3 regions of the Klebsiella sp. Sb-30 genome follow, and region 1 is predicted to be linked to each of the others. Evidence: riboswitches for the same ligand, from Rfam matches in the RefSeq annotation. Region 1 holds a riboswitch; each other region holds the start of a gene.

What was found. A riboswitch is a leader RNA that binds a small molecule or an ion and turns the genes downstream of it on or off. The one in region 1 is predicted to bind thiamine pyrophosphate.
Region 2: it holds a riboswitch for thiamine pyrophosphate, as region 1 does, so the genes downstream of both, thiM (hydroxyethylthiazole kinase) here and thiC (phosphomethylpyrimidine synthase ThiC) in region 1, are expected to answer to the same signal.
Region 3: it holds a riboswitch for thiamine pyrophosphate, as region 1 does, so the genes downstream of both, AC236I_RS12620 (TenA family protein) here and thiC (phosphomethylpyrimidine synthase ThiC) in region 1, are expected to answer to the same signal.

Annotation. Positions count from the first base shown of each region.
Region 1 is NZ_CM172749.1:5,097,281-5,108,001, forward strand. It holds gene purD (phosphoribosylamine--glycine ligase) at 1-693, shown strand, start outside; gene AC236I_RS23800 (DUF1481 domain-containing protein) at 883-1,575, opposite strand; gene hupA (nucleoid-associated protein HU-alpha) at 1,588-1,860, opposite strand; gene AC236I_RS23810 (YjaG family protein) at 2,047-2,637, opposite strand; gene nfi (deoxyribonuclease V) at 2,680-3,351, opposite strand; gene hemE (uroporphyrinogen decarboxylase) at 3,361-4,425, opposite strand; gene nudC (NAD(+) diphosphatase) at 4,465-5,238, opposite strand; gene AC236I_RS23830 (Rsd/AlgQ family anti-sigma factor) at 5,332-5,829, shown strand; TPP riboswitch at 5,883-5,996, shown strand; gene thiC (phosphomethylpyrimidine synthase ThiC) at 6,082-7,977, shown strand; gene thiE (thiamine phosphate synthase) at 7,977-8,612, shown strand; gene AC236I_RS23845 (HesA/MoeB/ThiF family protein) at 8,605-9,360, shown strand; gene thiS (sulfur carrier protein ThiS) at 9,344-9,544, shown strand; gene thiG (thiazole synthase) at 9,546-10,316, shown strand; gene thiH (2-iminoacetate synthase ThiH) at 10,313-10,721, shown strand, end outside.
Region 2 is NZ_CM172749.1:1,669,770-1,680,490, reverse strand. It holds gene AC236I_RS07955 (nucleoside permease) at 1-113, shown strand, start outside; gene AC236I_RS07950 (ADP-ribosylglycohydrolase family protein) at 110-1,114, shown strand; gene AC236I_RS07945 (PfkB family carbohydrate kinase) at 1,111-2,076, shown strand; gene AC236I_RS07940 (GntR family transcriptional regulator) at 2,050-2,796, opposite strand; gene thiD (bifunctional hydroxymethylpyrimidine kinase/phosphomethylpyrimidine kinase) at 2,838-3,638, opposite strand; gene thiM (hydroxyethylthiazole kinase) at 3,635-4,411, opposite strand; TPP riboswitch at 4,446-4,542, opposite strand; gene AC236I_RS07925 (alkyl/aryl-sulfatase) at 4,774-6,750, shown strand; gene AC236I_RS07920 (helix-turn-helix domain-containing protein) at 6,788-7,423, opposite strand; gene AC236I_RS07915 (alkyl/aryl-sulfatase) at 7,640-9,616, shown strand; gene AC236I_RS07910 (universal stress protein) at 9,812-10,234, shown strand; gene AC236I_RS07905 (LysR family transcriptional regulator) at 10,218-10,721, opposite strand, start outside.
Region 3 is NZ_CM172749.1:2,671,298-2,682,018, forward strand. It holds gene AC236I_RS12590 (hypothetical protein) at 1-766, opposite strand, end outside; gene AC236I_RS12595 (class I SAM-dependent DNA methyltransferase) at 980-1,612, opposite strand; gene AC236I_RS12600 (GGDEF domain-containing protein) at 1,632-2,873, opposite strand; gene AC236I_RS12605 (DUF4056 domain-containing protein) at 3,102-4,208, opposite strand; gene AC236I_RS12610 (hypothetical protein) at 4,262-5,212, opposite strand; gene AC236I_RS12615 (BamA/TamA family outer membrane protein) at 5,230-6,357, opposite strand; TPP riboswitch at 6,650-6,751, shown strand; gene AC236I_RS12620 (TenA family protein) at 6,817-7,509, shown strand; gene AC236I_RS12625 (ABC transporter ATP-binding protein) at 7,506-8,234, shown strand; gene AC236I_RS12630 (ABC transporter permease) at 8,231-8,971, shown strand; gene AC236I_RS12635 (ABC transporter substrate-binding protein) at 8,981-9,916, shown strand; gene AC236I_RS12640 (diaminobutyrate--2-oxoglutarate transaminase) at 10,223-10,721, shown strand, end outside.

The DNA.
Region 1 (10,721 bases):
ATGGTCGACGGCGAGCACGTCCTGCCGATGGCCACCAGCCAGGACCACAAACGCGTAGGCAATGGCGATACCGGTCCGAATACCGGCGGTATGGGCGCCTACTCACCCGCCCCGGTGGTCACGGATGAGGTGCATCAGCGCACGATGGATCGCATCATTTGGCCAACGGTCAAAGGCATGGCGGCGGAAGGCAATACCTATACCGGTTTCCTGTACGCCGGTCTGATGATCGACAAACAGGGCAATCCAAAAGTCATCGAGTTCAACTGCCGTTTCGGCGATCCGGAAACGCAGCCCATTATGCTGCGTATGAAATCCGATATGGTGGAGCTGTGCCTCGCCGCCTGTGACGGTAAGCTGGATGAGAAAACCTCCGAGTGGGACGATCGCGCCTCGCTTGGCGTGGTGGTTGCCGCAGGCGGCTATCCGGGCAACTACGCCACCGGTGACGAAATCTTCGGCCTGCCGCAGGAAGAAGCGGTGGATGGCAAGGTCTTCCATGCCGGGACGAAGCTTGCCGACGATCAGCGCGTGGTGACTAACGGCGGCCGCGTACTGTGCGTGACGGCATTGGGCGACACCGTAGCCCAGGCGCAGCAGCGTGCCTACGAACTCCTGACCGGTATTCATTGGGAAGGAAGCTTCAGCCGTAGCGATATCGGCTGGCGCGCTATTGCCCGCGAGCAACGCTAGCGTCTGAGCGTAACCTCATAACAGGCCTCATTGACGGGCGGCTTCATTCTGGAGTCGCCCGTTTTTTATCGTCAGCCCGCCAACCTGTCACGGAGGATGTGCGGCTACCCGCCTCAGAGAAGCGTATGGTGGAGGAGGACAGAGGGAATGGTAACCGCGCCGATAGCGCAAAGCGTCTCTGACAGGAGGTCAGAAGGTTTTTTCCTGCGGCTGCCAGGTACAGAAGTCTTCGTTGGCCACCAGCAAAAGCTGAGCGCCGTCTGAGGCTTCCAGCCACGCCACGCTCACCTCAACGGAGGAGTGATTCTGGCGGCGTTCAATATGGGCTAAGGCCCGCGCATCCAGATCCGGCTTCACGGTTTGCCCTTCACAGGTCGTCACCGTCTGGTTGGCATGCCAGCGCCCCTGACGCAGAACAACGCGCCCTTGTCGCAATGCGTCGCTGGTCCGGCGAATCTGCGTTGCCCGGTAGCGGTAAAGCGCCACCTGATCGCTGGAAAGCTGCTGTTTTTGTCCGTCCACTTCGCGCTGCATAAAGCTCAGTTCGCCCTGATCATCAAAACGGGCGCGAATGTGTTCCGTCGGTTTGCCGTAGACGTTGAGTTCGATAAGCGTGAGCCGGTCGCCCTGCCAGCGGTATTCGCTGGTTGAAGTGTTGCCGTGACGCCACGGGCTGAAGGCCGCAAGCAGATGCACTTCGCCGTTGGAGTCCAGACGCCAGATACGCATCGCGCCCTGGTTGTCCGCATACCCGCTGGCGGTAAAAGGTGGGACAGAAGAATCATGGCTACAGGCAGAGATCAGCACGACGCCTGCCAGCATCAATGCGCGACGCCAGATAGACAAAAGGGGCTTTAAGGCCCCTTCGTTAAAACTGTACACTGCCACGCGGTCTTACTTAACTGCGTCTTTCAGTGCTTTACCAGAAACAAACGCCGGCACGTTAGCAGCGGCAATTTTGATTTCGTTACCGGTCTGCGGGTTGCGGCCAGTACGCTCAGCGCGGTGGTTCACTTTGAAGGTACCGAAACCAACCAGTTGAACAGCATCACCTTCTTTCAGAGACTCAGTAATTGCAGCCAGGGTAGATTCCAGGGCAGCTTTTGCCTGTGCTTTGGACAGGTCAGCTTTGTCCGCAATTACATCAATCAGTTGAGTCTTGTTCATAAGTTATCCTTACAATGTGTTTATCGCTTGCTAAGCACCGAGTGCGACGGAAATGCCTGAAAAGCACTCTCCTGCATACACGCACCGATAGCCACTTTTTTTCGCCCTCCAAATGTAGACCAGACGGGGGGCGGAATGGAAGCCTTCAGACGCTACAATTCAGGCGGTAAATCACGTTTTCTGGTCTCACTGCTGAAAATTTATACCGATATTGCTCTCACCGGCTTCACGAAGGTCTGCACGCAGCCCTTTGATCAGTTCAATATCGCGTTCTTCACAGTCGGCCAGCAGGCGGAAAATTTCCCACTGAATATCCCATTCTTGCTCAACCGCCGGGTTCTCTTTGAGCTCTTCATCGGTCATTTCACGACCTGCCTGGGTCATTTCCAGCATCGCGACGGTCGTAATCGAACTCTTGCTCACCTCAATGGCGTGCTCAAGCGTTTCTCCGCTCAGACGCGAATGAATCAGTTCACTCAGAGCAACGCAGGCATCGATAGCCGGGTACACGCCGTACAGATCATAGTCGTCGGCCACCGGAATCGCCTCTTCCAGTTTTTCCAGCTGGCTATCGAAATTCACCTTCGCATCTTTGACGGTCAGAGTTTCCCAAATCAGATCGAGGATACGACGATACAGCTGGCCGTCGGCAAATCCGGTTTGCTGGCAGAACATCGCGTAATTGGGGTACATGCGCTCGCACAAACAGGCCATAAAGGTGACGTGCTGCCAGCTTTCCAGCTTCTCCAGGCGCAGATGAATCGGGTTTTGTAACATGATGAATTCTCGAAGTCAGAAATTAGCCGCAGTGTACCTGAATCAGCGATGATTTGCTTGCCAACGCACAAATGCCGGACGCCGCGAGGCAACCGCATCGGCCCAGCGCGTAGGCTCCGGCAGGCGGTAGCCCTTGATGCAGCGCTGAACCCATGTCAACGCACTATCGAGAGCCACCCGGTGACCGGTGCTGACAAACAGCGGGTTGCAACGCGCTTTGCTGCGCCAGACCCACGCCAGCTGCTCGTTTTTATCCATCAGCAGCGCCAGCGCTCCCGGCTCATCGCCGGGCAGCATAAACTGACCGCACAGGCGCTTTTTTGCCACGCCAATGGTCGGAACATCCACCAGCAGGCCAAAATGGCTGGCGACGCCCAGACGCCGGGGATGAGAAATCCCGTGGCCATCGACAAAGAGCAGATCTGGTTTTTGTGCGAGCTGCTGCCATGCCGCCAGCAGCGCGGGCGTTTCACGAAAGGAGAGAAAACCGGGGATATACGGCATGGTGGTGGCAACGCGCGCCACCTGATACTCAACCAGTTCCAGAGATGGATAAGCGAGCAGCACAATAGCCGCCCGCGTCACTTCACCTTCTTGCTCGAAGCCAACGTCCGCACCGCCGATCAGCCGGGGAGGATCCCGATCCAGTCGATCCTCACGAATGACCGACGCGGCCAGCTCCTGCTGCCGTTCGCGTAGCGACGCCAGATCCATATTCGCTCCTTAGCGATGATATTGCGCCGACAGCCGGTGCACCGCTTCCACAAATACGCCGGCGTGTTCAGGATTCACATCCTGATGGATGCCATGACCGAGGTTGAAGACATGGCCCTCTCCCTGACCAAAGCCGGCCAGTATGGTCGCGACTTCTTCTTCAATACGGCCCGCAGGCGCATAGAGCATGGAAGGGTCCATATTGCCCTGCAGCGCCACTTTGTGACCGACGCGGCGGCGCGCATCGGCGATATCGGTGGTCCAGTCGAGGCCCAGCGCATCACAGCCGGTTTCGGCCATCGCTTCCAGCCACTGTCCGCCGCCTTTGGTGAATAAGGTCACCGGTACGCGGCGGCCTTCGTTTTCACGCAGCAGGCCATCAACGATTTTGTGCATGTAATAGAGCGAGAACTGCTGATAATCGCGGCCGGTCAGCACGCCACCCCAGGTATCAAAAATCATCACCGACTGGGCGCCCGCTTTGATTTGCGCGTTCAGGTACAGCGTGACGCTTTTGGCCAGCTTTTCGAGCAGCGCATGCAGCGCCTGCGGGTCGGCATACATCATTTTCTTGATCACAGTGAAGGCCTTGCTACTGCCCCCTTCAACCATATAGGTCGCCAGCGTCCACGGGCTACCGGAGAAACCAATCAGCGGAACCTCGCCTTTTAGTTCGCGGCGAATCGTCCGCACGGCGTTCATCACGTAACCGAGCTCATCTTCCGGATCGGGCACCGGCAGTTTGTCGACATCGGCTTTGCAGGTAATCGTCGAGGTGAAACGTGGGCCTTCGCCGGTTTCGAAATAGAGCCCCAGCCCCATTGCGTCAGGGATGGTCAAAATGTCCGAGAAGAGGATCGCCGCATCCAGCGCATAGCGGCGCAGCGGCTGCAATGTGACTTCGCAGGCCAGCTCGGCGTTTTTACACAGCGACATAAAGTCGCCCGCCTGGGCACGAGTGGCTTTGTACTCCGGTAAATAGCGGCCCGCCTGGCGCATCATCCACACCGGGGTCACATCAACGGGTTGGCGCAGCAGCGCACGCAGATAACGATCGTTCTTCAGTTCGGTCATTTTGCAGTTCCTTAAGCGTCAGGCCGTTATTGTATCACGTCATTCCTCGTCGGCCCGACACATTGCCACGGTGTCTTCTATCAGGCGGCGCGCTACGGTACCCGGCGGCGGCAGCAGCGGTAAATCGTCATAGCGATACCAGCCAGCCTGCAGCAGCTCTTTCTTGTCGATCACAATCTCGCCGCTGTCATATTCCGCCATAAATGCGGTCATCAGCGACTGCGGGAACGGCCACGGCTGGGAGGTCACGTAGCGCAGATTTTTCACCTTCAGACCGCACTCTTCCATCACCTCGCGGGCAACCGCCTGCTCCAGCGTCTCTCCCACTTCGACAAACCCGGCCAGCACCGTATGTACGCCATTGCGATGGCGGGTATGCTGTGCCAGCAAGATAGAATCGTCCCGGCGAATCGCCACGATCATGCAGGGCGCAATTTGCGGGTAATAACGTTCGCGGCAGTGGCTGCATAGCATCGCCCATTCGGTTTTGCTGGGATGCATAGGATGCCCGCAGTAGCCGCAGAATTTATGCGAGCGGTAAAATTCGGCCAGCTGGATCCCGCGTCCCGCCAGTTGAAACAGCCCCGGATCCTGATCCAATAACTGACGCAACGATCCCATATCATGCCGACGATCCTGGCGCACCATCCACACCGCGTCGCCTTGCCATTCGCCAATATGCAGTGCGTGCTGGCCGACAAGATTGAAATTTACCGCTTCGCCATGTGGTAATTCCCCGTCGGGTAACCATAATTTTTGTTCGTGACTGACGATCCACCAGCCGCGATCTAATTTTTCAATAATACGATCCATATCTATTGCACTACCTTCGTTTTACTGGCACTTTTAACATTATATTTACATTTTGGTGAGCAACGTTATTTTCTTAATCTTGCGGAGTCAACCATGTTAAACCAGCTGGAAAACCTAACGGAACGTGTTGGAGGCAGTAATGAACTGGTCGATCGCTGGCTGCATGTACGTAAGCATTTGCTCGTCGCTTACTACAAGCTGGTTGGCCTGAAACCAGGAAAAGAATCCTTTATGCGGCTTAACGAAAAGGCGCTGGATAGCTTTTGCCAAAGCCTGGTGGATTACCTCTCCTCCGGCCATTTTAGTATTTATGAACGTATTCTTGGCGAAATGGAAGGTGATACGCCACTTTTGGCGGCCACCAGACTCTATCCGCAGCTGGAAGCCAATACCCAGCAAATTATGGATTACTACGACTCCTGCCTCGAAAATGCTATCGATCATGATAATTATCTTGAGTTCCAGCAGGCGTTGTCCGATATCGGCGAAGCGCTGGAAGCCCGCTTTGCGCTGGAAGATAAGCTGATCGCCCTCGCCATTTCGTACAACCTGCGGGACAACGTCAGCGACAATATCGCGCCGACTGCTTGAGTTGTGAACCGTTAACGAGTAATTTACAGACATTCTCCCTCTGCGGAGGGAGCGTTATCTTGTCGGAGTGCCTATTTTCCACACTGGAAAAGGCTGAGACCGTTAATTCGGGATCCGCGGAACCTGATCAGGCTAATACCTGCGAAGGGAACAAGAGTAAACTGCAAAGAGCGGCCGTCCCTCAGGGACTAAACGCATCTGTTACTCCATCCGTCGTCTGACAAGCCATCTCCTTTTCATCTGGAATGAGCTATGTCTACAGAAAAACTGACCCGCCGACAGCAGCGCGAACGCGCTCAGCGTTTTATCGACACGCTTGAAGGCTCGGCCTTCCCCAACTCGCAGCGTATCTACATTCAGGGTTCGCAGGATGATATTCGCGTCCCGATGCGTGAAATCCAGCTTAGCCCCACGCTTATCGGCGGCGGCAAAGAAAATCCGCGCTATGAAGATAACGAAGCGATCCCGGTGTACGATACCTCCGGTCCCTACGGCGACCCCAATATCCCGATCGATGTCCACCAGGGTCTGGCAAAGCTGCGCCAGCCGTGGATTGACGCGCGTAACGATAGCGAACCGCTGAGCCATCGCAGCTCCGCTTACTCCCAGCAACGCCTGGCTGATGACGGCCTTGACGGGCTGCGCTTCAGCCGCCTGCTGACGCCAAAGCGGGCCAGAGCCGGCCGCCGCGTGACTCAGCTCCACTACGCCCGCCGGGGCCTCGTCACGCCGGAGATGGAGTTTATCGCCCTCCGCGAAAATATGGGCCGCGAGCGCATTCGTAGCGAAGTGCTGCGCCACCAGCACCCGGGAGAAGGGTTCGGCGCCCATCTGCCGGACAACATCACGCCGGAGTTTGTCCGCGACGAAGTGGCTGCCGGGCGCGCCATTATTCCCGCCAATATTAACCATCCCGAGTCGGAGCCGATGATCATCGGCCGTAACTTTCTGGTCAAAGTTAACGCCAATATCGGCAACTCCGCCGTCACCTCGTCCATTGAGGAGGAGGTCGAAAAGCTGGTGTGGTCAACCCGCTGGGGAGCGGATACGGTGATGGATCTCTCCACCGGCCGCTATATCCACGAAACCCGCGAGTGGATCCTGCGCAACAGTCCGGTGCCTATCGGTACGGTGCCGATCTATCAGGCGCTGGAAAAGGTCAACGGCATTGCCGAAGACCTGAGCTGGGAAGCCTTTCGCGACACCCTGCTGGAGCAGGCGGAGCAAGGCGTTGACTACTTCACCATCCACGCCGGCGTCCTGCTGCGCTACGTGCCGCTGACCGCCAGACGCCTCACCGGTATTGTCTCCCGCGGCGGTTCGATCATGGCGAAATGGTGCCTGTCGCACCATCAGGAAAACTTCCTCTATCAGCACTTCCGCGAAATTTGTGAAATCTGCGCCGCCTATGACGTTTCGCTTTCGCTCGGCGACGGTCTGCGCCCGGGTTCGATCCAGGACGCCAACGATGAAGCGCAGTTTGCCGAGCTGCGAACCTTAGGCGAGCTGACGAAAATCGCCTGGGAGTACGACGTGCAGGTGATGATTGAAGGCCCGGGTCACGTGCCGATGCAGATGATCCGCCGCAACATGACCGAAGAGCTGGAGCACTGTCACGAAGCGCCGTTCTATACCCTCGGGCCGTTAACCACCGATATCGCTCCCGGCTACGATCACTTCACCTCCGGTATCGGCGCCGCGATGATCGGCTGGTTTGGCTGCGCGATGCTCTGCTACGTCACGCCGAAAGAGCACCTCGGGCTGCCGAATAAAGAGGACGTGAAGCAGGGGCTGATTACCTACAAAATCGCCGCCCACGCCGCCGACCTCGCCAAAGGCCATCCCGGGGCGCAGATCCGCGATAACGCCATGTCCAAAGCGCGTTTTGAGTTCCGCTGGGAGGATCAGTTCAACCTCGCCCTCGACCCGTTCACCGCCCGCGCCTGGCACGATGAAACCCTGCCGCAGGAGTCGGGAAAAGTCGCCCACTTCTGCTCCATGTGCGGACCCAAATTCTGTTCAATGAAAATCAGCCAGGAAGTGCGCGACTACGCCGCCCGCCAGGATATCGAAAGCGGAATGGCCGATATGTCGCAGAACTTCCGCGCTCGCGGCGGCGAAATCTATTTACGTAAGGAGCAAGCCTGATGTATCAACCCGATTTTCCGTCCGTCCCGTTCCGTTTAGGCCTCTATCCGGTTGTTGATAGCGTGGTATGGATTGAGCGCCTGCTGAAAGCCGGCGTGCGTACCCTTCAGCTGCGCATCAAAGATAAGCGCGACAGCGACGTTGAGGACGATGTGATCGCCGCTATCGCGCTCGGTCGTCAATATCATGCCCGGCTGTTTATCAACGACTACTGGCAGCTGGCCATTAAGCATCAGGCCTACGGCGTGCATCTGGGCCAGGAGGACCTGGAAACGACGGACCTGAGCGCGATCCGCAACGCCGGCCTGCGTCTTGGGGTCTCGACCCATGACGATATGGAGATCGACGTTGCGCTGGCGGCACGCCCCTCCTATATCGCCCTGGGCCACGTTTTTCCTACGCAAACCAAACAGATGCCTTCCGCCCCTCAGGGGCTGGAACAGCTTGCCCGCCATATCCAGCGTCTGGAAGATTATCCGGCGGTGGCGATTGGCGGCATCAGCCTCGAACGCGCGCCGGCGGTACTGGGTACCGGCGTTGGCAGCATTGCCGTGGTCAGCGCAATCACCCAGGCGGCGGACTGGCAGCAGGCTACCGCGCAACTGCTGACGATCGCGGGAGCCGGTGATGAATGACAATGATTTTATGCGCTATAGCCGCCAGCTGCTGCTGGAGGATATCGCCATCGAAGGGCAGCAAAAGCTGCTGGCCAGCCGGGTATTGATCGTCGGTCTCGGCGGGCTGGGCTCGCCTGCTGCGCTGTACCTGGCCGGGGCCGGTGTCGGCACGCTGGTGCTGGCCGATGACGACGACGTGCACGTCAGCAACCTACAGCGGCAAATTCTGTTCACCAGCGATGATATCGCGCAACCCAAAACCACGGCCGCCAGAGCAAGGCTCGCTCGTCTCAACCCGCAAATTGGACTGATTGCGCTGAAGCAGCGGTTAGGCGGAAAGGCCCTGCTGGATGAAGTGGCGAAGGCCGATGTGGTACTGGATTGCACCGATAATATGGTGACCCGCCAGGCGATCAATGCCGCCTGCGTCGCCCTTGCAACACCGTTGATTACCGCCAGCGCCGTCGGGCTGGGAGGCCAGCTGATGGTACTGACGCCGCCGTGGGAACAGGGCTGCTATCGCTGCCTGTGGCCGGATGCTAACGAACCCGAACGCAACTGTCGTACGGCGGGCATTATCGGCCCGGTAGTCGGCATGATGGGTACCCTGCAGGCGCTGGAGGCTATCAAGCTGCTCAGCGGCATGGCAACGCCGCGTAATACTTTGCGGTTGTTCGATGCCCGCACCAGCAGCTGGCGCGCACTTGCATTACAGCGGGCTCAGGGTTGTCCAGTATGTGGAGGGCAGCATGCAGGTGTGGTTTAACGATGAACCGTTGCAGTGCGCCGAAGCGACATCCGTCGCCGCCCTGCTCACTCAGCTGGAACAGCATCAGCCGGGCGTCGCGCTGGCGCTCAATCAACACATCCTGCCGCGCGAGCGGTGGGAACACCATCTTCTGCAGGAAGGCGACCAAATCCTGCTTTTTCAGGTTATCGCCGGAGGCTGACATGTTACGTATTGCGGATAAAACATTTGAATCACATCTTTTCACCGGTACCGGTAAATTCGCCGCTCCCGACGTGATGGTGGAGGCCATTCGCGCCTCCGGCAGTCAGCTGGTGACGCTGGCAATGAAGCGCGTCGATTTACGTCAGCATAATGACGCTATCCTCGCACCGCTACTGGCGGCTGGCGTGAGCCTGCTGCCCAATACCTCCGGGGCCAAAACGGCAGAAGAAGCCGTATTTGCCGCCCGTCTGGCGCGGGAAGCGTTGGGTACCCACTGGCTGAAGCTGGAAATCCATCCGGATGCGCGCTGGCTGCTCCCCGATCCGATTGAAACGCTGAAAGCGGCAGAAATTCTGGTACGGGAAGGCTTTGTGGTGCTGCCCTACTGCGGCGCCGATCCGGTACTGTGCAAGCGTCTGGAAGAGGCGGGCTGCGCGGCGGTGATGCCACTCGGCGCGCCGATCGGTTCCAACCAGGGGCTGGAAACCAGAGCGATGCTGGAAATTATTATCGAGCAGGCCACGGTACCTGTGGTGGTTGATGCCGGTATTGGCGTGCCGAGCCATGCAGCTCAGGCGCTGGAAATGGGTGCCGACGCGGTACTGGTGAATACCGCCATCGCCGTCGCCGACGACCCGGTCACCATGGCCCGGGCTTTCCGCCTGGCGATTGATGCCGGATTGCTGGCGCGACAGGCTGGCCCGGGGACGCGCAGCGCGCAGGCGCAGGCCACCAGCCCACTGACCGGCTTTCTGGAGGCGCTGGTATGAATACCTTCACTGACCGCTGGCGGCAGCTGGACTGGGACGATATTCGCCTGCGTATCAACAGTAAAACCCCCGCCGACGTTGAACGCGCCCTGGCGGCAAAACAGCTCAGCCGCGACGATATGATGGCCCTGCTCTCTCCTGCCGCCGCGGGTTATCTGGAGCCGCTGGCGCAGCGTGCGCAGCGCCTGACTCGCCAGCGTTTTGGTAATACCGTCAGCTTTTATGTCCCGCTGTATCTCTCTAATCTGTGCGCCAACGATTGTACCTACTGCGGTTTCTCAATGAGTAACCGTATCAAGCGCAAGACTCTGGATGAGGCGGAAATTGCCCGTGAATGCGCGGCGATCCGCGAAATGGGCTTTGAGCATCTGCTGCTGGTGACCGGCGAACATCAAAGCAAAGTCG
Region 2 (10,721 bases), 2.0 Mb from region 1:
TTGCGATTATCGCCGTGCTGTTCATGGTGTTTTTCCGGGAATCGGACAAAGAAATTACGACCATCGACGTCGATACAGAAAATGCTGAGCTTAAACAAGGGGAAGTGAAATGAAAGCAGAACGTATTCTCGGTGCTCTTTACGGGCAGGCGTTAGGGGATGCGATGGGCATGCCGTCAGAGCTATGGCCACGATCGCGGGTGAAAGCCCATTTTGGCTGGATCGACCGCTTCCTGCCGGGCCCGGCGGAGAATAACGCCGCCTGCTACTTTGCCGAGGCGGAATTTACCGATGACACCTCGATGGCCCTGTGCCTCGCTGACGCCATTATCGAATGCGACGGGCAGATCGTCCCGGATGTCATTGGCCGACATATTCTGCGTTGGGCAGAAGGCTTTGATGCATTTAATAAAAACGTCTTAGGACCGACATCGAAAATTGCTCTCAACGCGATTCGCAACGGCAAACCGGTAAGCGAACTGGACAATAACGGCGTGACCAACGGCGCGGCGATGCGCGCCTCGCCGCTGGGCTGCCTGCTGCCGGGCGACAATCTTGATGCATTTATCAGCGACGTGGCCGCGGCCTCCAGCCCGACGCATAAATCGGATTTAGCCATCGCCGGCGCGACGGTTATCGCCTGGGCAATCTCCCGCGCCGTTGACGGCGCCGGCTGGCCAGCGATTGTTGACGCCCTGCCGGCCGTGGCGCGCTACGCGCAGGAACAGAAGACCACAACCTTTAGCGCCTCGCTGGCGCTGCGTATTGAGCTGGCGTTACGCACCGTACGCCAGGCAGATGGCCTCGAGTCCGCCAGCGAGCAGCTTTATCAGCTGATTGGCGCCGGAACCAGCACCATTGAATCCGTCCCGTGCGCGATAGCGATGGTGGAACTGGCCGGTACCGACCCTAACCGCTGCGCCATTCTCTGCGCCAATCTGGGCGGCGATACCGATACCATCGGGGCCATGGCGACGGCGATTTGCGGCGCGTTACACGGGATTTCCGCCATCGATAGTGCTTTCAAGGCACGCCTGGACGAGGTCAATAAGCTGGACTTCACGCGCTACGCCGATGCCCTGATGCACTATCGTCAGCAGCGGGAGGCCGAATGAATGCCCAACAGTTAACGGATAAACTGGCCACGCTGAAGGCGCAACGTCCGGTCACCGTCCTCGGCGCCGCGGTGATTGACGTGATCGCCGACGCCTATGCTCTGCCCTGGCGCGGATGTGATATCGAACTGCAGCAACAGAGCGTCAATGTCGGCGGCTGCGCGTTAAACATCGCCGTGACCTTAAAAAGGCTGGGGATCGATGCACAAAATGCGCTGCCGATTGGCCAGGGCGTGTGGGCGGAAATTATCCGCCAGCGCCTCGCCAAAGAGGGGTTAACCAGCGTCATCAGCCAGGCAGACGGCGACAATGGCTGGTGCCTGGCGCTGGTAGAGCCGGACGGCGAGCGGACCTTTATATCCTTCAGCGGTGTGGAAAATCAGTGGTGTGATGCGTGGCTCGAACGCGTGCATGCCCCCTCCGGCAGCCTGGTCTATCTTTCCGGCTATCAGCTGGCATCCGCCAGCGGCGAACGACTGGTCTCCTGGCTGGAACGGCAGCCGCAGGTAAGCGCCTTTATCGACTTTGGCCCGCGGATTGCCGATATTCCCGAAACGCTGATGACGCGTCTGATGGCCCTGAAGCCACTGGTTTCCGTCAACCGCCAGGAAGCCGTCATCGCGGCTGAAGCGCACGGATTTTCGCCCGAGGTCAGCGCATTTGGCGCCGCCTGGCTGAAGAAATATGCCGCACCGCTGATTGTGCGTCTGGATAAAGAAGGCGCCTGCTATTTCAGCCCGCAGGAGAGCGGTCTCGCCGCCCCTTTCCCGACCACGGTCGTCGATACGATCGGCGCCGGGGACAGTCACGCCGGCGGTACGCTTGCCGGGTTGGCCGCCGGCTGGAGTCTGGGGGAGGCGGTGACGTTGGGGAATGCCGTTGCGGCCTGGGTCGTGGGCCATCGGGGCGGCGATTGCGCCCCGCACCGCGAAGCGCTACTCCTCGCACACAAAAACGTATAGATCGCTGCGGCAGTAGCTGATGCTGTATTCAATGGGGTGCTGGTACTGATCGAGGGCAACCTGTTTGATCACCAGCACCGGGATGGCGCTGTCCATCTTAATATGCGACTGAAATTCGGCGTCCGGCATCCGGGCGCTGACGCGCGAGCGGGTCCGCTGCGGCAGAATCTGCTGGCTGCGAAAGTAGTCATACAGCGAGACGCTGATCGCATCGACGTCATGGATCAGATGCGCAGGCACCCAGGACTCTTCGAGCGAGACCGCGTCCTCATCAACATACCGAATGCGTTTGAGCATAAACACATCGCTGCCCACCGCGATTGCCAGCTGGCGGGCAACCTCCTCCGGACATTTGACAACGCGTTTATTCACCCACAGCGTATCCGGCTTCTTGCCGCGTAAAACCACCTGCTGAGTAAAGCCGCGCGCTTCTTTCAGCGAATATTCAAAGATATTGTTGATCTGCGTCCCGTAACCCCGCGAGCGGGTCACCACGCCTTCGTCTTCCAGCAGCTGGAGCGCTTTGCGGACGGTGATGCGCGACACGCCGGTCAGCTGGCTGAGATCGCGTTCACCGGGAAGAATATTGCCATTTTCCAGCCAGCCGCTGCGCACGGCATCCTTAATCGTGTCGGCAAACTTCAGATAGAGCGGCGCGTTATCCGACGCCGCAATCCGTTCAACAAGCTGGCTAATTAACCGGGTATGCGCCTGTTCCATTTATCTTTTCCTGGCAGAATTCTCACGCCAGTATATCAGGCTTACCACCACGCGTGGAAATGGTGAACCGGCCCGATACCGTGGCCCACCTCCAGCGAATCCGCCTGCGCCAGCGCCGCAGAGAGCCAGCCTTTCGCCTCGGCAACCGTCTCTCCCCAGTCGCGATAGCGCGGGCGCAGCGCCGCCAGCGCCGCGGAGAGCGTACAGCCAGTTCCGTGCGTATTTTTAGTCTGGACCCGCGGCGCGGTGAAGCGCTGCTCGCCATCGCGGGTAAACAGCCAGTCCGGGCTTTCCGCGTTGTCGAGATGACCGCCTTTCATCAGCACTGCGCCGCAGCCCATCGCCAGCAGCGCCCGCCCCTGCTCCAGCATCTCTTTCTCGCTCTGCGCGTGCGGCGCATCCAGCAGCGCCGCCGCCTCCGGCAGATTCGGCGTGATCAGCGAAACCTGCGGCAGCAGGCGGGTGCGTAGCGTCGCCACCGCCGAAGCCGAGAGCAGCGGATCGCCGCTTTTCGCCAGCATGACCGTATCCAGGACAACGTTGTCAATCTGATAGCGCGCCAGACGCTCCGCCACGGCTTCCACGATATCCGTTTCCGCCAGCATGCCAATTTTCGTGGTATCGATACGGACGTCGCTGAATACCGAATCCAGCTGTGCGGCAACAAAATCCGGGTCGATGCGATAGACCGACTGCACGCCGCGGGTGTTTTGCGCCACCAGCGCGGTGATCACCGAACAACCATAGGCCCCGAGGGCAGAGAAAGTTTTCAGGTCGGCCTGGATCCCCGCGCCGCCGCTGGGATCAGTACCGGCAATAGTCAGCGCATTAATTCGTTTCATCCGTTGTTCTCCCCGTACAGCGCGTCAAGAAATGCCGGGGTAAAACTGCCCGGCCCTCTGCCGCGCGCCGCCGCGCCGCCCGCCTGTTTCATCAGCCCGCAGGCGGCAGCAACGTTTTCGAGGCGATCGCCAGGCATGGCGGTACTGGCCGCCACCACCGCCGAAAGCGCACAGCCGGTCCCCACGACCCGGGTCATCAACCGATCGCCGCCGCTGACCGCACGCGTACGCTGGCCGTCGGTGACGTAATCTACTTCGCCGGTCACCGCGACAATGGTATTGATCTGCCGCGCCAGGGCCTGTGCGGCGGGCAGCGCCGCCGCCGCGGTATCGGTAGTATCGACCCCGCGTCCGCCGGCGCTCATTCCGGCCAGCGCCATAATCTCAGACGCATTGCCGCGAATGGCGGCCGGTTGCAGGCTCAACAATTCATGGCAAAACGCGCTGCGCAGGGTTAACGCCCCGACCGCCACCGGATCCAGCGCCCACGGTTTGCCCGCGTTTTGCGCGCTGAGTGCCGCGGCGCGCATCGCCTGCGCACGGTCGACGGTTAAGGTTCCGACGTTAATCAGCAGCGCATCCGCGAGTGCCGCAAACTGGCTCGCTTCCTGCGGATCGATCACCATCGCGGGCGAGGCGCCGACCGCCAGCAGTACGTTGGCAGTAAAGGTCTGTACCACATCGTTAGTCATGCAGTGAACAAGGGGGGAATGACGGCGAAAAAGATGTTGCAGATGCGCAATATGCGCGGGATTGAGAGGCTCAGCTTGCATCGTTTGCTCCAGCCAGGCGATGAAGAAGCAACGACCCTTTGGTCTCTGACTTCCCTACGCTGGCATTATCCAGATCAGGTGGTACGGGTCTTTCTCAGCCTTCACCAGGAAGGGCACCCCGAGTCATTGAGAAGATATAAACGTTCTCTGCAGGCAGGTTACGGGAAGCCGACGCCTGACGCAAGCGCCCCGCCGCGATCCCCCCAACGCCGCCAATACCATTTATTAACTAAATAAACATTTTTGTAACCATAAACTTAATCAATGGAAACAAGCGGTTATTGTTTAAGTAAGTGTTACAAATCTTAACATGACGTCATATCGAAAATACCGAGTGAATCAGCGAAAACATGAGGATTCCAATGAGCTTAACCCCCATAGTGAAAGGAATGGCATTAGCAGGAATGCTATCGGCCATTACCCTTCCCGCCTGGGCTGAGGTTGCACCGGGAGAGGCAGCAGCAGCAACAAAGCAAGCGAATGACGCACTGTATAATCAGCTCCCTTTCTCCGATAACACCGATTTCACCAACGCCCACAAAGGCTTTATCGCCGCCCTGTCTACCGAGGTCATCAAAGGCGAGCAAGGCAACGTGGTCTGGGATCCGCAGCAGTACGCCTTCATTAAAGAGGGAGAAAAAGCGCCGGATACCGTTAACCCGAGCCTGTGGCGCCAGTCTCAGCTGATCAACATCAGCGGTCTGTTTGAAGTCACCGACGGCGTGTACCAGATTCGTAACCTCGACCTGTCCAACATGACCATCATCGAAGGGAAAGAAGGGATTACCGTGGTTGACCCGCTGGTTTCCGCCGAAACGGCGAAAGTGGGGATGGATCTGTACTATAAAAACCGCGGTAAAAAACCGGTCGTGGCGGTTATCTACACCCACAGCCACGTTGACCACTACGGCGGCGTGCGCGGCGTGATCGATGAAGCCGACGTGAAAGCGGGCAAAGTCAAAATCTATGCGCCGTCCGGCTTTATGGAAGCCGCGGTGGCGGAAAATATCATGGCCGGTAACGTCATGAGCCGTCGCGCCAGCTACATGTACGGCAACCTGCTCAAGCCTGATGCCAAAGGCCAGGTGGGCGCCGGGCTGGGGACCACCACCTCCGCCGGTACCGTGACCCTGATTGCCCCGACCAATATCATCGAGAAGGACGGGCAGAAAGAAGTTATCGACGGCCTGACCTACGACTTTATGCTGGCGCCGGGCTCCGAAGCGCCGTCCGAAATGCTGTGGTATATCGAAGAGAAGAAACTCATCGAATCGGCGGAAGATGTCACCCATACCCTGCACAACACCTACTCCCTGCGCGGCGCGAAAATTCGTGAACCGCTGCCATGGTCGAAATATATCAACGAAGCGATTGTACGCTGGGGTGATAAAGCTGAGATCATCATGGCTCAGCACCACTGGCCGACCTGGGGCAACGAAAACGTCGTTAACCTGCTGAAAAGCCAGCGTGACCTGTATCGTTATATCAACGACCAGACCCTGCGCATGGCCAACGAAGGGCTGACCCGTGACGAAATCGCAGCCAAATTCAAGCTGCCGGACAGCCTGGCACATACCTGGGCGAACCGCGGTTACTACGGCTCCGTCAGCCATGACGTGAAGGCCACCTACGTGCTGTATCTCGGCTGGTTTGACGGCAACCCGGCGACCCTCGACGAACTGCCGCCGGAAGAAGCGGCGAAGAAATTCGTGGAATACATGGGCGGCGCCGATGCCATCATGAAGAAAGCGAAAGAAGACTACTCGCAGGGTAACTACCGCTGGGTCGCCCAGGTGGTCAGCAAGATTGTCTTCGCCGATCCGCAAAACCAGGATGCGCGTAACCTCGAAGCGGATGCCCTGGAGCAGCTGGGCTATCAGGCCGAATCCGGTCCGTGGCGTAACTTCTACCTCACCGGTGCGCAGGAATTGCGTAACGGCGTGCAGAAACTGCCGACGCCGAACACCGCCAGCCCGGACACCGTGCGCGCCATGACGCCAGAAATGTTCTTCGACTACCTGGCCGTGCATATCAACGGTGAAAAAGCCGGTAAGGCCAAAGCGGTATTTAACATCGACCTCGGCAATGACGGCGGCAAATACAAGCTGGAGCTGGAAAACGGCGTGTTGAACCACACCGCCAATGCCGAAGCGAAAGATGCCGATGCAACCATCGTGCTTGACCGCGCGACGCTCAACAAAATCATCCTGAAAGAAGAGACCCTGAAACAGGCTGAAGATAAGGGCGAAGTGAAGGTCACCGGTAACGGTGAGAAGCTGAACGAGATGCTGGGCTATATGGACAAGTTTGAATTCTGGTTCAATATCGTCACGCCGTAACGCCTCGCTCCCGCAGCCCCGGCTGCGGGAGTATCCCCTAGTACTCCTCCGGCAGCGGCCGATCGATGGAGATCAGCTTGCCCCTCACCATCGTGATGTAGCCCCCGGCTTTCAGGTCAGCCAGCACCCGGAAAACGTGAGTCCGCGACAGGTTCGTTCGCTTAATGATAAACAGCGCCAGCCCTTCATTTTCGCCTTTATGGGTTTGCTGGCGGTAAAGATACCGAAAAAGCATCGGCCGAATCGTCTGATAGCTGGTCAGCTGCCGACGTTCGTTGTGCAGATCGAGCGTGAAGATAGTCATGTACGCCATGATCGTCACCAGCTCCTGAACGCGCTGCGGGTTATTGTGGATAAAAATACGGTCGAATGCGGCATAGGGTATTTTGATCAGTTCTACCGGCGTCACCGCACTATATTCAAACTTCGCCAGCGGACAATACCTTTCCAGCAGGCCAACCGGCATATGTTCAATGGTATTACCGACAATTAATCCATTCCCGGGCATGAACATCGCGATCGATCCAGCCATGCAAAAATAAATATAGCCGGGGTTTAATTCTATTTTGTTATTTATTCCTACGGATAACGCTTCGCCTTCCTCGATTATTTCTGCGAGATAGGTATCTATTTTCAGCGTTTGATAATAGCTGTGTACTTCCTGAAAATTCACGCGTTTCTCCTTCCAGCACCGGCGGCTGTCGGCTTTAGTATAGCAGCGAATATCACGCTTATTCACTACGGTATTACTCCGCTTGCTGACCAGTCCCATATGGGACTATCGCCCGCATGCATTTTCCTTACAATGGTCAACAATGAATCCAGATTTGCTTTCGTCGTTTCATCATTATTCTTTACCGCCGAAGATAATTATCCAAGAGGCCCTTCAATGAAATTAAATAAAATCGCAAAACATCTGGCGCTGGCCGGTGTTTTAACAACGCTGTCGGTTTCTGCTTTCGCTCAGATTATGCCGAAAGAGGCCACCGCAGCCACTCAGCAGGCAAATAACGCGCTGTATAACACGCTGCCGTTTGCTGATAAAACCGACTTTGACAATGCACATAAAGGCTTTGTTGCCGCCCTGCCGCAGGACGTCATTAAAGGCGAACAGGGTAACGTTATTTGGGACCCGGCAAAATACGACTTCATCAAAGAAGGGGAAAAAGCGCCGGCCACCGTCAATCCGAGCCTGTGGCGTCAGTCGCAGCTGATCAACATCAGCGGTCTGTACAAAGTCACCGACGGTGTTTATCAGATCCGTAATCTTGACCTCTCCAACATGACCATTATTGAGGGCGCGAAAGGGATCACTATTATTGACCCGCTGCTGAGCGCAGAACCGGCAAAAGAAGGTCTGGAGCTGTACTTCAAAAACCGCGGTAAAAAACCGGTGGTGGCCATTCTGTTCACCCACAGCCATGTTGACCACTACGGCGGTATCCGCGGGGTGGTGGATGAAGCCGATGTGAAATCGGGCAAAGTCAAAATTTACGCCCCGGCCGGATTTATGGAAGAAGCCGTATCAGAGAACATTATGGCCGGCAACGCCATGAGCCGCCGCGCCAGCTATATGTACGGTAACCTGCTGAAGCCTGATGCTAAAGGCCAGGTCGGCGCCGGACTCGGCACCACCACCTCCGCCGGTACCGTGACCCTGCTGCAGCCAACTCACTATATTACGCACACCGGGCAGGAAGAAACGATCGACGGCCTGACCTACGACTTTATGATGGCCCCCGGCTCTGAGGCACCGTCAGAAATGCTGTGGTACGTCAAAGAGAAGAAAATGATCGAAGCCGCGGAAGACGTGACCCACACGCTGCACAATACCTATTCGCTGCGCGGCGCAAAAATTCGCGATCCACTGGCCTGGTCGAAATATATCAATGCCGCCATCGAACGTTGGGGCAACGATGCCGAAGTCATTATTGCCCAGCACCACTGGCCGACCTGGGGTAACGACAACATCGTTAAGCTGATGAAAGGTCAGCGCGATATGTATCGTTATATCAATGACCAGACTCTGCGCATGGCCAACGAAGGGCTGACCCGTGATGAAATCGCCGCTAACTTTAAGCTGCCGCCATCGCTGGAAAAACAGTGGGCAAGCCGCGGCTACTATGGTTCGGTAAGTCATGATGTGAAAGCCACCTACGTGTTCTATCTCGGCTGGTTCGATGGCAACCCGGCAACCCTCGACGAACTGGCGCCAGAGCAGGCGGCGAAGAAGTTTGTCGAATACATGGGCGGCGCGGATAAGGTGCTGAAAAAGGCCCAGGATGATTACCGCCAGGGTAACTACCGCTGGGTCGCTCAGGTCACCAGCAAAGTGGTCTTTGCCGACCCGAAAAACCAGCAGGCGAAAAACCTGGAAGCGGATGCCCTGGAGCAACTGGGCTATCAGGCCGAATCCGGTCCGTGGCGTAACTTCTACCTCACCGGCGCCCAGGAGCTGCGTAACGGCGTACAGAAACTGCCGACGCCGAACACCGCCAGCCCGGATACCGTACGCGCCATGACGCCGGAAATGTTCTTCGATTATCTGGCCGTCCATATCGATGGCGTGAAAGCCGGCCATGCTAAAGCGGTGTTTAATATCGACCTCGGCAAAGACGGCGGGAAGTACAAACTGGAGCTGGAAAACGGCGTGCTTAACCACACCGCCAACGTCGAAGCGAAAGATGCCGACGCCACTATCACGCTGAGCCGCGACACGTTGAACAACATCATCCTGAAACAGGAGACGCTGAAGCAGGCTGAAGAGAAAGGCGACGTAAAAATTAGCGGTAATGGCGCGAAGCTGGACGAAATGCTGAGCTACATGGACAAGTTTGAGTTCTGGTTCAACATCGTCACCCCATAATTTCCCGGGCTACGCTGCCCTGCCCCACGACCTTCGGCCGTGGGGCATTTTGTCTTTTCCCTCGGCTTTAACCTTCATCTCTCTTCACCGAACCGGCGCCCGCTCTCCCGCGCCATTTGCATTCCCACTGCGGCGGGCACAAAATGAACATCAGGGAGCGACGTTCCCGGTCCCTCCACTCGTCGAGGTACGGCTATGTCCGTTTATCACCATGCCCTGGTGCTGATTAACAGCAGCCAGGACGGCGTTCCGCTGCTCCAGCATGCGGCCAGAATGGCGGAAGAGAACGCTATGCGCATCACGCTCGCCCATATCAGCACCGATTATCGGGCGCTGAATTACGTCTCCGACAGCCTGCTGAACGACGATGTGTCTCAGGAGGTGATCCAGGCGAAAGTGCTGCTCAATGAGCTGGCGACCAGCGTCTCGCTGCCGGTGCAAACCCTGTCGCTGGTCACCACCCGCCGTTTTGAAGATGTTGAAGCCTGCGTAAACCAGCGGGGGATTGACCTGATTATCGCCGGGCATCACAACCGCCTGCTGGGAGTCATGGCATCTCATTCGCTGGAGTATATTAATCATCTGACGATAGACGTGCTGATCAGGCATCTGCCCTGAGCCGCGCCGACGACTCGCGTAGCGAATTGAGCAGCAGCGTAAAGCACTGCTCAATCAGCGGCGGCAGCGGCTGCGGCCCACGCATTATCGCCACCGTCCGCGCCAGCGCCGGCTGCTGGAGCTGCGCGATTTTCAGCACCGGATCCTGCAGATGGGTGGTATACAGCTCGGGCAGAATGGCAATCGCCAGACGCGAGCGCACCAGGCCATACAGCGTTTCAATATAGTCGACCTGAAACCGCGTGTTCAGCGTCAGACGATGGCTTTCCGCCAGCGCGCCAACCAGTCGCTGAATGTTCCCTTTCGAGAACACCGCAATATCGCGTCCGGCGAGAAGTTTCCACGGCAGGTGCGGCTGGTCTGCCAGCGGATCGTCACCGTGCAGCACCGCCACAAACGGATCTTCACGCAGCGGGTAGACCTGTAGCGCGGCGGGTAGCGAGCTGTCGATGGCGCCGATACCGAAATCAATCTGCCCGCTTTCCAG
Region 3 (10,721 bases), 2.4 Mb from region 1:
CGCCTTCCAGCACGTAGCGCACCGGGCTTTTCAACAGCGTCCAGTCGGAAATGGGCGCCCGGCGACGCAGATATAGCCCCAGGTTTTCGGCGCTGGACTGTCCGCTGACGGCTTCCGGCGTGCTGCCAAAGGTTTGCAGGCTCATGCCGGAATAGCGCAGTTCAACATCGATATCCTGCTCTTTGGAGAACAGTTCGTAATCCAGCATCAGCGAACCACCGAGCCCGTATGCATTAAGCCGTCCACCGTCAAGAAATTTAAAGTCCGCATCCCGCTTATGCTCAATCAACCGGCTGCCGATCCGCACGTCGCTGGCCATGGTCCCCAGCATAAAGTTAAAAATGGGCCGCAGGACCAGCGTACCGCCCCACTTATCGGTATACAGATTAAAGTCCCAGCCGATGCCGCCGGTCCCGGTCAGGCTGTTCCACTTCGCCGGAATAGTGCGGCTGTCATCGCCGTTGCTCAGGACAAACTGCGGATCGTAGCGGCTGTAGCCCAGCGTTCCCTCTAAATAGATCGGATAACGTTTACTCAGGGTCGCCCCGCCGCCGAACTGGGTAATCGACAGCTGATTTTTCTCATTGGTGCCGGAGCCGATATTGAGGTCGCTGGCGGTGACGTCGGGGACGACGGTGTAGCTCATCAGCATCAGCACGGCATCGGCGCGCTGTTTTAAATGGCTACCGTCAAGAGCCAGACAGGCCGGACTGACCAGCAACAGGGCAGCAGACAGAGTGCAGGCACGTGGCAAAGAAACCATCATTTCTTATTTGAAACCTCACCCGGAGATCAAAGGGTTACCCGAAAGCCTGGGCTGACAATGAAATACTGACCTGACGAAAAACAGCGGATCGGTATGATAATTCAGTATAGCGATAGTTTTGCATCCCTCCTGGCGAGCCAACGCGCGGATTGACGTATTTTCTGCCGGCCCCTGGTCGTCCGCGCGCTCAGCCGATCGTTGCAAGGCACAGATTCAGGCGTTTTTTACCGCCAGCCAGACCGTGCGCCCGCCGCAGCACGGGTCGTTGACAACATGCTTCAGTAATTCAAAACCGTGGGTTTCCAGCAGCAGGCGATACGCTTCCGGCGCCAGGCTGGCATGATAGAGCTCGTCCCCCTCAAACCGCCCGATAGCTTCCCCATCGTGGGTCCCGCTGGTGAACATCAGCGGCGCGTGCGGACGGGCATGGGCCGCAAAGCGGGCAAACATCGCGCGCTGGGCGTCACGGGTCAGATGGAAGAAGCTGTCCCACGCCAGCAGCGCGTCAAACTGCTGCCCCAGCGCCAGGGTGCGCATATCTGCCACCATCCACTGTTGTTGCGCAAAGTCCCGGCGGCAGCGGGCAATCATCGTCGGGGAGGCGTCGATGCCGGTCACCCGATATCCCCGGCGGATAAAGTAGGCGGCGACAGGCGTGCCGTTACCGCAGCCAATATCGAGAATATGACCGTCGGGTCTCACCCGCGCAAGAAACGTATCCAGCCAGGGTTGTTCAAACAAGTGGGTTGAACGCAGTTCCGCCCAGCGTCGGGCATGGCGCTCATACAGATCGATGATCTCCTCAGCGCACGGATTATCCGGGGGAGAAGGTTCCGGGGATTGCATACGTTCGTACTCCAGGTGTTTAATATTTTTCGACCAGATGAAGTTTTACCTGGTTTCGCCCTTCTTTCTTCGCGGCATACAGCGCTTTATCGACGCGATTAAACAGCTGATCGATCTCTTCACCCTCTTGATGTTCCGCGACGCCGATACTGACCGTCACCGTACCGGCATGCTCGGGGAGATGATAACAGCTGACCGCGTGGCGAATCGCTTCTGCCATCGCCAGCGCCGGTGCGATTGACGCGCCGGGGAGAAATAATAAAAATTCTTCCCCTCCCCAGCGATAGATCTTGTCCTGAATTTTGGCAGCGGATTCAAGAATTCGGGAAATCGCCAGCAGCACCTCATCGCCTTTTTGGTGTCCGTAGCTATCATTAATCGCTTTAAAATTATCGACATCCACCAGCAGCAGGCAAAAACCGCCTGAATGAAATAATGAAGAATCAACAATACGATAAAACTCGCGTCGGTTAAGTAATCCGGTTAAAGGATCGTGAGTGGCGGCAAATTCAAGTTCTTCCTTCAGATGCACTTCTTCAGTAATGTCATGAACAATACACAGCATCAACCGTATATGGTTCAGCACCACCGGTCCGGCATAGGTCTGAACGTAGCGGAGAGAACCATCGGACAGAATATGGGTAAAATTAAGCGGCTTGTGGCCGCCGGGTAAGCTTGCCACGCTGCGCATCACGGGTAGCACGTCCCTTCCCAGAGTATTGATTTGCCAGGTATGGCGAGTGCGCATCTCATCGGCCGTATAGTTATAAAACCGCAGCGCGGCGATATTAGCATCAATAATTCGCCCGTCCTGTTCAGGGTCAATCAACAGCATCGGGGCAGAACTGGTCATAAAGAATCGCGAAAAGAAACTATTGCTGCGCCGTTTGTAAGGGTGCGCGGGGAGCGCCTTAAACGAGTCATTTTGCTGCAGGATCTTTGCCGCTTCAAAAAGAATTAATGTGTCATATTCTGCGGATTTAATCAGGGTGGTTTTACAATAAACCGGACTCAGACCTTCCGGGGTTTGAATCGTCCACACTTCGAATACTTCAGCAATATTTTTGAAGTAGTACAGATAATTCTGCAGGCTGCGTTCCGGGCAGCTGGAGAGCGTACCTTTGCGCATTTCATCCAGCGACATCGCTCCGCTGAGGGTTCTGGAAGCCTGATTACAATAGACGACTGCTTCTTTAAAAGGATGAACCACCCAAACAGGGGTGCTTAATAAATCAAAAATCATTAACTCTTTTAATAACATGCAGCCCTCCAGCGAACAGGCACCACGCTTCTGAACGACGCGCTCATCGCCAATATGGCCCAACGGCGTAGGCTAATAAGCTAATGAAATGACGTCGAAAGTTCAGACACGAGATGGAGACGCCGGAAGTATAGTTCCTTTTTGATTATGGAAAGTGTACCGGGAAAGCAAAACGGCGCTGCCGCTGACAGAAGCCGGGCATTCTCCCCGGCGCTCGCCGTTCCTGAGTTATTTCTCGATACGCTCAAGCTGGGTTTGATCCGCCCGTTCGGCGCGATCGGCCAGTCCCTGGAACTGCCCGGGGGTATAGAAGGTCTCCGGCACCGGCAGCATCTGCATGTCCTGCCCCGGATGAATTTGCAACTGACCAAGTTCTGCGAGCGAAAAGCCGTCCACCGTCTGCGGCAGAGTTAACCGCCAGGGTGTCGTCCTCTCGAACGGGACCGGCGTCGGAAGCCGATCGTCGCTCATATCGTAATTGCGTTTGAGCACCAGAAATTTATCCGGAACCCGACGCTGGCTGTTCCACCAGTCGCCATCCAGCTTGCGAAACATACTTTCCGTTTCACTGCGCGGAGCCACCATCAGCTTCACCAACACCTTTTTCAGCGCGACGTCCATCGCCCGGTTATAGTCGTCAACCGAACCGGCATGGCCGTGCAAAATGACGCTGATGGCCAGCCGTGCCCCCAGCAGATTCGAATAGAGATCTTCCGGGGAAAAGGCGGAGATTTCCTCCGAAAAACCGGGAACTGACTGGAAACCATTCCACTGCGCAATTTCATGCCATTGCGCAAGTTCATAGGCCAGACGGCCTGCGAGCCAGGCGGCAATCTCATAGCGTCGGGACAGGGAAGCCGGCGGCATAAAAGCATTGAGCTGGATCCGTCTGACGCCCAGCTCCTCGCTGTAGAAAATGCGCCCCGCCTGTCCAAGATTCGGGTAAATGCGGGAGAAGAGATAAAAAGTGTTATCCGCCGTATCGCGCACGTGGGCGATATCGATAAACCCGCCGCGACGGGTATAGATCAGCCCGTTTTCCTCTTCACTCAGCCCGACAAGATTTTTTACCGCCCCCAGCGCGCTGTCGTTGTAACGATGCTTACCCAACGTATCGAGCGTCAGGACATTACCAATTTGATAGACCGGGATCGGCACCCCAATCGCTCTGACATGCAGATCATAGCCAAAAGCACAGCACGGACGCAGCGATTCCGGCGGCGCCAGCTGGCTGACCACCGGTTTGACCCGGGGAGTGGGAACGACCGGTAATACCGGATCCTTCGCGCACACCGAGAACGCGGCCGCCAGCAAAAATAACAAGCCATTACGCATTAACATCGTCTCCAGGACATAAAACGGACGCTCGCAGGCGGCATTTTGCGAGGTTAAAAACGGTATTCTCCGGCAACAAAGAAGCTATTACGTTCGTTAAAACCAAACTCGGTTAAGACGTTAAAGTTCTGCGTAATTTCATATTGCGCGCCCACCAGCATGTTCCACGGAGAAGAGAGTCGCTGCTTCACGTCAAACTTGCCCTGATCGTCTTTATTAACCGCAGCAATAAGCGGCTGGAGTTCCGGCGGCATATGCAGATCGGAGAGATTGCCTTTGAACTCCTGCTGTACGTTCTGGTACATACTGCCCACCCAGATACTTAAGTTTGACGGGCCGGCGATACCTTGCAAATTAAAGCGATAGCCAATGCGCGGCGACACGGTGGTGGCCGAGATTTTACCGTCAAGAATATCGAAGTCGGTACGGGTATAGTTGGTATCGATCAGGCCGAACCAGTTGCCATAGCCGCCGGCGAGGGTAAACCCGGTTCCCCAGGTGGTGCCTTTAAAATCGAGCGCAAAATCAATATCCTGCAGCTGTCCGTTTTCATGGAGCCGATGCACGGATCCGGCAATAATCCGGTCGATCCCGGTATATTTTGAGGGATCGGCGTCAACGGAGACTTTTGATAACGACGATCCGCTGGTATGCCCGGCGATGCCGTAGATATTTAAGAAAGGAAACACCCACATATCCAGACGCAGGTTCTCGGTCTTGCTCTTTTGTCGCGTGTGTCCGGCATCGATAGCGAACATATCGCTCGGTATCGGGTGGTTCCCGAGCTTCAGTCCGGAAAAAGAGATACTGTCGACCAGGATATCCTGGCGAATGTTCATATAGCTTAAATTGACCCCGAAAGGCAGCGGAATGGAGTATCCACGCGCCCTTGCCTCATCACCCCAAATCGGAAAATAGCTGCTGCCGGAACTGTCGGTCGTGCTGGCCCCCCAGGCGGTGCCCGACGTTAACAACAACGTAAGTACGGTTTTAGTCCATCTCATTTTTTTCTCATCTGACCTTAAAGTCCGGAACCTACATTAAAATAAAGCGCCTGTTCATGTTCGCTGAAGGCAATATCAATCCCCGTATGTAATCCATACTGGCGCGCTATCAGGTAGCGAAACCCTGTCCCCCACGCCACTTCGGTTTGCTCCCACAGTGAATGGGCCTCGTCAGCGGCGCTGCCGATACCGACGAACCCTTGCAGGATCCAGCGCGGCTGAAATTCCCAGGCAAGCTGGGTCTGCGCCGTACTGACATAATCCCCCTGATAGCGGTAACGAGAAATCCCGCGTAATTCGATATAAGGGCGAGCCATTGGCGTCAGGCGCTTATCATGGTGGGTCAACGACTGATAGTTGCCAGCCACGGCGAGCGTCAGCGTGCGACTGAGCGGGATATAGTATTTCCCATCGACAGAGAACTGATCGTAATGATAGTCGCCACCTAACAATGAACGGAAAAATCGATATTCGCTTTGTACCGATAACCCCTTCTCAGGATAGAAAAAATTATCCGTAGTGTCATATTCCGCCACCACGCCCAGCGCCGATGATGCACTCTCCTGACCCAGCACCTGCTGCCATACCCGATTAACGACCGGGTTATCGGCGGAAACGTCGGTTTTCGCATACACCTGAGAGGCCCCGACAAATACCGGCGTGTCGCCTACGCGAAACAGCAGTTTTTGCAGACCGCCATAGCCGCGGGTCTGCGAATGAATAGCGGTATTTTTGTTAAAACTGGTCAATCCGTCGGAATAGATATCCAGTTTAATATTGGCGTAGCCCAGCAGCAGCAGATAGCGGATACGGTCATTATTCCAGGTATGCCGGTGGCCGCCGCCGATAAACCAGGTCCCGTTCTGCGTTCCACCGCCGCCAAAAGCGGTGATCGGCGGCGGAATAAAATGATCGCCATCCCGCGTCCCTTTACCGTGCAAAAAGAGACCAAACAGCCCCCCGCCGTAGCCCACCGCCGGCTCGGTTATCACCACAGGCACCGGAAGAAACCCGTACTGGTTATCCTGGAGATAGCGGCTCATATCCAGCATGCCATCTTCGGGATCGAACAGATCGGCGCCAACGGCGGGAAGGGAAAGTGGCACGATGAGCGCCAGCAATAAGGTCGGTAGCGAAAACTTCATGCACTCTCCGGCGCCGTGATGGGTTCTGAATGCCCATGTGGCTGAAGAATAATGGGTTTCATGGTAATGAAAATATATCCTATGGTGCCATGAACTACCAATTTTCGGCCGGCGGTTTTTTTTAATTCTGGACAAATTAGCCAGTTAAAAACGCATAGAAAGCCAATGGTCTACGGCGAAAATATGCCGGCGCTGAGTTTTTAGCCATCATGGTAAGTGACGGTGTCACATATTCAGATGGCAATTCGCCCGCGGCCGGGATTGTAATCAAAAAGTGAATGCCGTATAACATGGCGCAACCGAGGGGTGTCCCGTGAGGGCTGAGATGGCGTAAGCCGAACCCTTTGAACCTGATCTGGGTCATGCCAGCGAAGGGACGGGTCGGCAATTTTGCCAGTTTACCGCCATTGCCTGTTCATACTTCCGCACACCCGGATCTCCCCGTAATCAGGAGGTCCTGTGATTCTGCCGATCTTTACCCAGGGTATTTATGGTCGTCTGCGCCAGCAGGCGGGAGGCGACTGGGAACAGTACGTTGCCCATCCTTTTCTCCGCCAGCTTGCCGACGGTACCTTGCCCGAACGCGCCTTCCGACGCTATCTGACTCAGGACTACCTGTTCCTGATCCACTTTGCCCGTAGCTATGCCCTGCTGGTCAGCAAACTGCGCACGCTCCCGGAGATGCGCGCCGCGGCCGCCTCAATGAACGCGATTCTTGGCGAACTGCCGCTGCACGTCGGCTATTGCGCGGGCTGGGGGCTGGACGAAGCGACAATGGCCGCCGAAAGCGAAGCGCCGGAGACGGTAAACTACACCCGCTACGTGCTGGATATCGGTCATTCCGGCGATGCGCTCGATCTGCTGGTGGCGCTGATGCCCTGCGTGGCTGGCTATGCGGAAATCGGCCTCGGACTGCTCCACAATCCGGCCACCCGGCTCACCGACAACCCCTATGCCTCCTGGATCCGTAACTACGGCGATGCGGGCTATCTCGACGGTGTCACGGCGGCTATCGGCCTGCTGGAGCGTGTCTGGCAGCAGCGCGGCGCCGAATCGCGCATCGCAGAGCTGGGTGCCATCTTCACCACCGCCACCCGTCTGGAAGCCAACTTCTGGCAGATGGGACTGAATGCCGCGGCGGTCGCTCAGTGACGGCTCCGACTATCGCGGTGCGGGAATTAAGTCTGCGCTTCGGCTCACGGGTCATTTTTGACAAGTTGTCGTTTGATATTCCCGCTGGACAGTGGATTTCGCTGCTGGGCGCCAGCGGTGCCGGCAAAACCAGCCTGCTGCGAATTATCGCCGGACTGGCTGCCCCCACTCACGGTCAGGTTCAGGCCAGCGACGGTCGCCCGCTGGCCCCTCGTCTGGCCTGGATGGGGCAAAAGGACCTGCTCTATCCGTGGCTAAGCGTGCGCGACAATGTAGCGCTTGGCGCCCGCCTGCGCGGAGAGCGCGTCGATCGGCAGCGGGTTGCGAGGTTATTAGAGCAGGTGGGACTCAGCCACTGCGCCGACGATCGTCCGGCGTCGCTCTCCGGCGGCATGCGTCAGCGGGCGGCGCTGGCGCGCACGCTGTATGAAGATCGGCCGATCGTGTTAATGGATGAGCCTTTTTCGGCGCTGGACACCCTTACCCGCACGCGTATCCAGACGCTGGCAGCGGAACTGCTGACTCAGCGTACGGTGGTGTTGATTACCCACGATCCGATGGAAGCCTGCCGGCTCAGCCATCGCCTGCTGGTGCTCTCGCCGCCGCCCGGCGGCATTGATGACTCCCATCATCTGACGGGGAAACCGCCGCGGGCGCCGGACGATCCGGCGCTGCTGAGGGGACAAGCCGCGCTACTGCAACAGTTGATGAGGGCCAACGGATGAGAGGGAAACTTTTCCGCGGCGGCGTGGTGTTCTGCGGCCTGCTGGTGTTTTGGTGGCTGCTCAGTAACAGCGGCATTCCGGCGTTCCTGCTGCCGTCGCCATCGGCGGTGGCCGCCGCCCTGTGGAACAACCGCAGCTGGCTGAGCTGGCACACGCTGGTTACTTTGAGCGAGATCCTCAGCGGCCTGACTCTCGGGGTACTGCTCGGCGTGGTGTTGGCCCTGTGTATGATGATCTCGCCGCGCCTACAGCGCTGGCTGATGCCGCTGGTGCTGACCAGTCAGGCGATTCCGGTTTTCGCCCTCGCCCCGCTGCTGGTGCTGTGGTTTGGCTTCGGGATGAGCGCCAAAGTGATGATGGCGGTTCTGGTGATTTTCTTCCCCGTGACGTCGGCATTTTTTGACGGCCTGCGGCGGGTCAATCACGACTACCTCGATCTGGCGCGTACGATGGGCGCCTCGTCAGGGGCGCAGCTGCGACATGTTCGCCTGATGGCCGCCCTGCCAGCGCTGGGTTCCGGCCTGCGCATGGCCGCGGCCGTAGCGCCAATCGGCGCGATCATCGGCGAATGGGTCGGTTCTGCCGAAGGACTGGGCTATGTGATGCTCAATGCTAATGCGCGCATGCAAACCGATGTCTGCTTTGCGGCGCTGTTTATTTTAGTGCTGCTGACCATTCTGCTATGGCTGGCAGTGGATGCTCTATTACACCGGCTGATCAACTGGACACCGGAATAAGGAATAATCATGCATAAACCCGTTTTCACCGCCATCACATTAACCGCGCTTATCAGCGGACAGGCGATGGCCAACGAGAAGCTGACCCTGGTGCTGGACTGGTATATTAACCCGGACCATGCGCCGATTATGGTGGCGGAACAGATTGGCGCCTTTAAAGCGCAGGGCCTGGACGTGAAGATTGTCCCGCCGTCTGACCCGGCCCTGCCGCCGCGTCTGGTGGCCGCCGGCCAGGCGGATCTGGCTATCACCTATCAGCCGCAGGTGCACTTTTTCGCCGATGAGGGGCTGCCGCTGGTGCGGGTCGGGACGTTGATTAACTCGCCGTTGAACACGATCATCGCTCTGGATAAGCGCATCAAAACCCCCGCGGATCTGAAAGGGAAAAAAGTCGGCTATTCGGTTAGCGGTATCGAGCAGGCTACGCTGGCGACTATGGCGCAACATGACCATATCGATCCGCAAAGCATCAAGCTGATTAACGTCAATTTCCAGTTGACCAGCGCCCTGCTGGCCGGCCAGGTTGATGCGGTGATTGGCGGCTATCGTAATATTGAAGCGCTGGAGCTCAAGCTGCAGGGTAAAGATCCGCAGGTGATGAATGTCGAAGATTTCGGCGTTCCGGCCTACGACGAGCTGGTGATTGTCGCCAACCGCGATGAAATTCATGCGGCCAAAATCAAAAAGTTCCTCGTCGCGCTGCAGGAGGGAGTGGCCTATCTGCGCGCGCATCCGCAGGAAACCTGGCAGGCTTTTGCCGCCGCTCATCCGGAGCTAAATACCGAGCTGAACCAGCAGGCCTGGCAGCAGACGGCCCCCCTGTTTGCCGACCATCCCGCGGCGCTGGATAAGGCCCGCTACGAAGCTTATGAACAGTTTTTATATAACAACAAGTTGGTTAAAAAAATCACACCTTTAACTCATTATGCGGTCGAACTGGATTGAGTAACCATACGGCTGACGGAAGAATTTCCGTCAGCTACTTTAGCGAAGCGGTAATAAAACCCGGCGCTTTCCCTCACTAAGAATTACACTTTTAATGGTTTTATAACACTTTAAATAAATCATATAAATCAAAGCATTACCATTGGTTTTCGTTGTGTAAAAATAACGTAAAAATACCTCAATAAATAAAACATTGAATGACGATTTAAAAAGCCATATATTGTGCGCGCTTTATGAATGGCGATTCATTTTCTAAAACCAATTATTCAACCAGTGTTCAACCGTAACGCTGGTTGTGGGAGTGATATGATGACGGATAAAGTCCGTATTGATACTTTAAGTGCAGATTTATTGGACGCTAACAACGAAACCTTTTTGGCCCGTCAGGCTGAATTCGAATCGAACGTCAGGAGTTACCCGCGCAAGCTGCCGCTGGCTATCGCAAAAGCGGAAGGCGTGTGGTTAACCGATGCGGATAACAAACAGTACCTGGATTGCCTTGCCGGTGCTGGTACCCTCGCTCTTGGTCACAACCACCCTGATGTGCTGCAAAGCATCCAAAGTGTCATTACCAGCGGCTTGCCGTTACATACGCTCGATCTGACTACCCCGTTAAAAGATCGCTTCTCCGAATACCTGCTCTCATTACTGCCGGGAGAAGGTAAAGAATACTGCCTGCAGTTCACCGGCCCGTCCGGCGCTGACGCCGTAGAAGCGGCCCTGAAGCTGGCGAAAAAATACACCGGTCGTTCTTCGGTGATTAGCTTCTCCGGCGGCTACCACGGTATGACCCACGGCGCGCTGT